2 regions of the Bacillus sp. M13(2017) genome follow, and region 2 is predicted to be linked to the other one. Evidence: a T-box and tRNA genes for the amino acid it is inferred to sense, from the RefSeq annotation. Region 2 holds a T-box; the other holds one or more tRNA genes.
What was found. A T-box is a leader RNA that pairs with one kind of tRNA and senses whether it is charged. The one in region 2 lies ahead of CGQ22_RS20665 (tryptophan--tRNA ligase), so its partner is inferred to be a tRNA-Trp.
Positions count from the first base shown of each region.

Region 1 (3,383 bases), on a different contig from region 2:
TTTCGAAAAATGGCACATAAGATAGTAGCTTTCCAATAAAATGACCGTATCGATCCATTACTCCTATCGTCATATGCTCCATCATTTCTTTCATCACATATAAATAATCATCTACATGCGTTGTCTTTAATGGGTCTAAGCGATCGGAAATTTGAGATAATACAGCTCTTTGACATGCTAAAACTGCCTGACTAGGTCCATAATATGATAGGAAATCTGTACACTTACGATATTTCCGTAATAAATCATGTGTATACAAATCATATACAAAAGTATTACAATACATTGCTAAACTCATCATATCACTATTTAATTGCTCTTTTGATAATGATTTCGCTCTCTTGCACATATAAAAGAATGTAAATTCCAATACTTCTTTATGAGATAATAAATGTTTACAATCGGTTATACACTTCTCATTAAATTTAACTCTATCCCAAATTTCAATATCCCTATCTGTCAATTCACCTATACGATATTTAATAATTAAATAATTTAAAGCAACTGATTGCGTCAAAAGATCCCATGTTTCATATTCCAATGAAGTATGAACAAACTCAGCTAATCCTTGCGCTATCATAAAATCATTTGCCTCTTCATACCAACCAATCTCTTGGCATAAGCGAAGAATACGCACTAAAGTTGGAATTTCATCTTTATGAAACTGCGGTAATTTCTTTGCTTTATTCATGCCATATACGATAAATGCCGCTAAATTTTCTTCTTTATAAAATTCTTTCTCTTTCCATACTAATATAGTTCGTTCTTTCCCCTCACCTTTTGGGTGACAAGGTACAAGCAAAGAAAATAATTCAGCGAAATTATTTGGTTCTATATATGTATCTGTAACCAAATTCCAATTTGGATCGCCCTGTACAGCCTTCATATAATTCCCCTTCCCTTTTCATCTATGTAGGAAATATTAATTTATTATCGCACCACTAAAAATTAATATTGTTATATTCAAAATCTATCATAATACTTATATCTATCAGTATATCATCTTTTCTCTTATTAAAAATTAAGAATAACAAATTTTAAAAAAATGTCGAAATTATTAACCGTATCCTTATTATATAATGTCTCAGATACATCACGCTAACATATTAGTTTAATCCATATATGCTAGAATAATGTATCTGAAATTTATATATAATTTAGCTCTTTATGAGTGACCATTAAACTCTCGGTTAATTAAAGTTTCAATTTACTCTGTACGCTCTGAGATTTCACTCAAGGCAAATCCAGCTTGATCATCTGCTGATTCCCTTATAGCTAAATCTCCTAGTGCTAACATGCCAATAAGTTGACCACTATCAACTACTGGTAATCGTCTAATTTGATGCTGTGCCATTAGCTCTGTAGCTTTTTCAATAGAATCATTTGGAGAAACTGAGATAATATTTGTTGTCATCACATTTGTAATTTTATTAGATCCAGGATGTTTTTCAGCAATCCCTCGAACGACTAAATCACGATCAGTAACAAGCCCAACAACTTGCTCATTTTCAACAACTGGAATTAATCCAACTGATTCTTCCTTCATTTTAACAGCTGCCTCATATACATTGTCTAGCGGTGTACAATGTACAATATGGGTACTCATTAAGTCTCTAACTCGTGTCATTATTTATTTCCTCCTTTTTATACATACCATAGCTTTTCCAAAATTCCTTTATTTATTTCTGGAAAGTAACGTAATAAAAAGGATTAACAAAATAAAAAAGAGCCAGCATAATGCTGACTCTTTTTTGTATGACCCGTACGGGATTCGAACCCGTGTTACCGCCGTGAAAGGGCGGTGTCTTAACCACTTGACCAACGGGCCATGGCTCCGCAGGTAGGACTCGAACCTACGACCGATCGGTTAACAGCCGATAGCTCTACCACTGAGCTACTGCGGAATAATATATGGTGGGCCTAAATGGACTCGAACCATCGACCTCACGCTTATCAGGCGTGCGCTCTAACCAGCTGAGCTATAGGCCCATATACTTTACAGGGGCAGTAGGAATCGAACCCACACTGGAGGTTTTGGAGACCTCAGTTCTACCTTTAAACTATGCCCCTAAATGATGCCGGCTAGAGGACTTGAACCCCCAACCTACTGATTACAAGTCAGTTGCTCTACCAATTGAGCTAAGCCGGCATAAAAAAATGGTGGCTCGGGACGGAATCGAACCGCCGACACGAGGATTTTCAGTCCTCTGCTCTACCGACTGAGCTACCGAGCCAACATAAATGGCGGTCCCGACCGGGGTCGAACCGGCGATCTCCTGCGTGACAGGCAGGCATGTTAACCACTACACCACGGGACCATTTGGTTGCGGGGACAGGATTTGAACCTGCGACCTTCGGGTTATGAGCCCGACGAGCTACCGTGCTGCTCCACCCCGCGACAATATAAAGTTTTAAAAAATGGAGGAGGTAGAGGGATTCGAACCCCCGCGCGACTCTCGCCGCCTGTCGGTTTTCAAGACCGATCCCTTCAGCCGAACTTGGGTATACCTCCATGAAGGAAAAAATAAATATTTTATTATTATATGTCTAAACCATTAAAGAAAAAATGGAGGAGGTAGAGGGATTCGAACCCCCGCGCGATTCTCACCGCCTGTCGGTTTTCAAGACCGATCCCTTCAGCCGAACTTGGGTATACCTCCGAGACATATATTAAATAAAGTGGAGCCTAGCGGGATCGAACCGCTGACCTCCTGCGTGCAAGGCAGGCGCTCTCCCAGCTGAGCTAAGGCCCCATGTTTTTTGGGAATATCGGGAAGACAGGATTTGAACCTGCGACCCCCTGGTCCCAAACCAGGTGCTCTACCAAGCTGAGCCACTTCCCGTTAATAAAAGCGCGCCCGAGAGGAGTCGAACCCCTAACCTCTTGATCCGTAGTCAAACGCTCTATCCAATTGAGCTACGGGCGCATATGGTGCCGAGGGCGGGGGTCGAACCCGCACGGTGGTCACCCACCGCAGGATTTTAAGTCCTGTGCGTCTGCCTGTTCCGCCACCCCGGCATGTCATATTGAAAATTGGAGCGGAAGACGGGATTCGAACCCGCGACCCCAACCTTGGCAAGGTTGTATTCTACCACTGAACTACTTCCGCAAGACATGTATGAGTTATTTTATTAAAAGTGCGGGTGAAGGGAGTCGAACCCCCACGCCAAAGGCGCTAGATCCTAAGTCTAGTGCGTCTGCCAATTCCGCCACACCCGCATATTTCATTAAAATGGTGAGCCATGAAGGACTCGAACCTTCGACCCTCTGATTAAAAGTCAGATGCTCTACCAACTGAGCTAATGGCTCTTAATGGCTGGGCTAGCTGGATTCGAACCAGCGCATGACGGAGTCAAAGTCCGTTGCCTTACCGCTTGGCTAT
Region 1 is NZ_KZ268518.1:514-3,896, reverse strand. It holds gene CGQ22_RS27570 (DUF3965 domain-containing protein) at 1-886, opposite strand, end outside; gene CGQ22_RS27565 (CBS domain-containing protein) at 1,208-1,627, opposite strand; tRNA gene CGQ22_RS27560 (tRNA-Glu) at 1,757-1,828, opposite strand; tRNA gene CGQ22_RS27555 (tRNA-Asn) at 1,830-1,904, opposite strand; tRNA gene CGQ22_RS27550 (tRNA-Ile) at 1,913-1,989, opposite strand; tRNA gene CGQ22_RS27545 (tRNA-Trp) at 2,000-2,070, opposite strand; tRNA gene CGQ22_RS27540 (tRNA-Thr) at 2,077-2,149, opposite strand; tRNA gene CGQ22_RS27535 (tRNA-Phe) at 2,159-2,234, opposite strand; tRNA gene CGQ22_RS27530 (tRNA-Asp) at 2,243-2,318, opposite strand; tRNA gene CGQ22_RS27525 (tRNA-Met) at 2,322-2,398, opposite strand; tRNA gene CGQ22_RS27520 (tRNA-Ser) at 2,420-2,512, opposite strand; tRNA gene CGQ22_RS27515 (tRNA-Ser) at 2,568-2,660, opposite strand; tRNA gene CGQ22_RS27510 (tRNA-Ala) at 2,681-2,753, opposite strand; tRNA gene CGQ22_RS27505 (tRNA-Pro) at 2,770-2,843, opposite strand; tRNA gene CGQ22_RS27500 (tRNA-Arg) at 2,854-2,927, opposite strand; tRNA gene CGQ22_RS27495 (tRNA-Leu) at 2,931-3,019, opposite strand; tRNA gene CGQ22_RS27490 (tRNA-Gly) at 3,036-3,110, opposite strand; tRNA gene CGQ22_RS27485 (tRNA-Leu) at 3,140-3,220, opposite strand; tRNA gene CGQ22_RS27480 (tRNA-Lys) at 3,235-3,310, opposite strand; tRNA gene CGQ22_RS27475 (tRNA-Gln) at 3,315-3,383, opposite strand, start outside.
Region 1: it has a tRNA-Trp gene. The T-box ahead of CGQ22_RS20665 (tryptophan--tRNA ligase) is inferred to sense a tRNA for this amino acid. The anticodon was not compared.

Region 2 (3,383 bases):
CCTTTACAGCACGTAAAACAGAAAGAATGTTAAAAGAACTTCCTAACTATTATTAAATACAAGGAGCAATGACATGGGTTATATTGAAGATATGAGAAATCTAGTAGGAAATCATCCACTTATTTTAATAGGATCACACGCCATTATATTAAATGAAAAAGATGAAGTATTGCTGCAACTCCGTACAGATTTTAAACGCTGGGGCATTATTGGTGGTGCCCTAGAATATAACGAAACGTTAGAAGATGCTTTAAAACGAGAAGTGTTTGAAGAAACTGGACTTATTATTAAAAATCCAGAACTATTCCGTACATACTCAGGGCCAGACTTCTTTCAAATCTATCCAAACGGCGATCAAGTACACGGTGTACTCGTTGTTTATATTTGCCGAGAATTTCATGGTGAACTTGTATGCGATCAAAGTGAATCAAAAGAACTACGCTTCTTTTCACTTGATAAATTACCTAATAATCTTCCTCCTGTTATTGAGAGGATTATTACAGATTATCTAAAAAAATAAGGGAACGCTTAACGTTCCCTCTCAAATCCAATCTGCTTTTTAATTTCCGCTAAATTTACCTTCGCAATAGCACGTGCCCGCTCAGCACCTTTTTCTAACGCTTCATATAATAAATTTGGCTCATTCATATACATTGCGTATTTCTCCCGAGGTCCAGCTAACTCACGATCTACAACGCGAAATAACTCTTTTTTAACATCGCCCCATCCGATTCCAGTCTCATATTTTTCACGTAATGACTGTACTTCGTCTTCTGTCGCAAATTCTTTATAAATTGTAAATAAGGTTTCTAGTTCTTTCGGTTCATTTGGAAGTGAAGAATCTGTTTTGATTTTAAATATTAATTTTCGTAGTTTTTCTTGCTCTGCAAATAATGGGATCACATTTCCGTAACTTTTACTCATCTTCCTTCCGTCAAGACCAGGTAAAATAGCTCCTTCTTCTTGTATGACATACTCTGGAAGTGTAAATGTCGTGCCAAATGTATGATTAAAATACGTCGCAATATCACGAACAATTTCAATATGCTGAATTTGGTCTTTTCCAACTGGTACATGAGTAGCTTGAAATAATAATATGTCAGCTGCCATTAAAATCGGGTACGTGTATAACCCCATATTCACTCCCGCATCGACCTCTAACCCTGCTTCTTTATTTTGCTCCACCTTCGCTTTATACGCATGAGCACGGTTCATAAGACCTTTCGGAGTTAGGCAAGCTAAAATCCAAGCTAATTCTAGAATCTCCGGCACTTCCGTTTGTCGATAAAAAATCACATCTTCTCCAAGTCCAAGCGATAGCCAAGTAGCTGCTACCTCTTTCGTATAACTACTAAACTGACTCGGATCATGCACAGCATTTAATGCATGATAATCAGCTATAAAGTACAATGCTTTTCCTTCATTATTCTTTGACATTTGTAATGCAGGTTTAATCGCACCAATATAATTTCCTAAATGCGGATAACCTGTCGGCTTAATTCCTGTTAACATTATTTTTTCACTCACACTAACTCCTCCTTTCTCAAAATAAAAAGAGCCCCTCATCCTTAAAAAAGGACGAGAGACTCCCGCGGTACCACCTTAATTAGCTATCATTAGCTCACTTCATACTTCAATAACGTGAAGTAAGCGTCTTTACCTACTCATTTCAGTTAGAAGCTCCAGAGTCCATTCCATATTCATCCCTTACTGATTCTCACCACATATCAGCTCTCTGAAAAGTTTCGAATATGTACTCTTCTCTTTCATTGCTTTTTCGTTATTTTTTACAGTTTATCACATTTCACTTCTAAACAAACCCGAATTTTCTATTTTATATAGCAGGAATTTCCACTTCAATTGTCTAATGATATATAGGTTTGCAGAAATATTCGAAACAACTTTGGAGGTTTTTTCATGGTAAAATATATATCCATTTTAGGTTCCACAGGATCCATCGGCACATCTGCATTAGATGTCGTTTCAGCTCATCCTGAACATTTCAAAATCGTCGGTTTAACCGCAAATTATAATATCGATCTTCTTGAGCAACAAATCAAAACGTTTCAACCTCGTATTGTAAGCGTTGCAACAAAAGACTTAGCAGACACGCTTCGTACGCGTATTTCAGCGAATACAAAAATCACATACGGAACTGATGGCTTAATTGCGGTAGCTACTCACCCTGATTCAAATCTTGTATTAAGTTCTGTTGTCGGAGTTTCCGGACTACTTCCAACGATTGAAGCATTAAAGGCGAAGAAAGATATTGCCATCGCTAATAAAGAAACGTTAGTTGCAGCTGGTCATATCGTAACTGAACTGGCCAAGCAAAACGGATGTCGTTTAATTCCAGTCGATAGCGAACATTCAGCTATTTTCCAATGTTTAAACGGCGAAAATAATAAAGAAATTGAGAAATTAATCGTTACAGCTTCTGGCGGTGCATTCCGTGATAAAACACGTGAAGAAATGAAAACTTTACAAGCAAAAGATGCTTTAAAGCACCCAAACTGGTTAATGGGGGCAAAACTAACGATTGATTCTGCCACATTAATGAATAAAGGATTCGAAGTAATGGAAGCAAGATGGCTATTTGATATTCCTTATGAAAAAATTGATGTAATGATTCATAAAGAAAGTATTATTCATTCTTTAGTAGAGTTTATTGATGGATCAGTTATTGCGCAGCTCGGTGCTCCTGATATGAGAATGCCAATTCAATATGCGTTTCACTACCCTACTCGGCTACCTTCTTCCTATGAAAAATTAAATTTATTAGAAATTGGTAGTTTACATTTTGAAAAACCAGATTTAGAGAAGTTCCCTTGTCTACAATACGCATATGAATGTGGCAAAATTGGTGGCACTACTCCTGCTGTATTAAACGCAGCAAATGAAATTGCAAATGCACTATTCTTAAAAAATGAAATTGCCTTTTTCGATATTGAAAAAACAATTTACAAAACAGTTGAAGCTCATCATAACGTAAAAGATCCTTCACTAGATGCTATATTAGAAGCGGATCAATGGGCGCGCCAATATGCAAATGAATTGTTAATAAAAAAGAGCTAAAACAGTTCCCACTGTTTTAGCTCTTTTTTTCACGTATTCAACTTAACAAATCGATATCCGTGCGTAACTAACACTTTTAATATTGCATACCCTGGAATTGCTAAAATAATCCCCATAATTCCAAATAAATTTCCGGCAGTTAAAATAATAAAAATGATAGTAATCGGGTGAATATCTAACTTTTTACCCATGACTTGCGGAGAAATAAATTTACCTTCTGCTAATTGTACGACCATCATTACGATAATTACCTTTAAAACCATTGCTGGCGAGTCAATAAATGCGATAATTAAAGCTGGTGTAATTGC
Region 2 is NZ_KZ268509.1:42,253-45,635, reverse strand. It holds gene CGQ22_RS20675 (DUF2785 domain-containing protein) at 1-56, shown strand, start outside; gene CGQ22_RS20670 (NUDIX hydrolase) at 74-520, shown strand; gene CGQ22_RS20665 (tryptophan--tRNA ligase) at 529-1,527, opposite strand; T-box leader at 1,572-1,779, opposite strand; gene CGQ22_RS20660 (1-deoxy-D-xylulose-5-phosphate reductoisomerase) at 1,918-3,075, shown strand; gene CGQ22_RS20655 (AI-2E family transporter) at 3,105-3,383, opposite strand, start outside.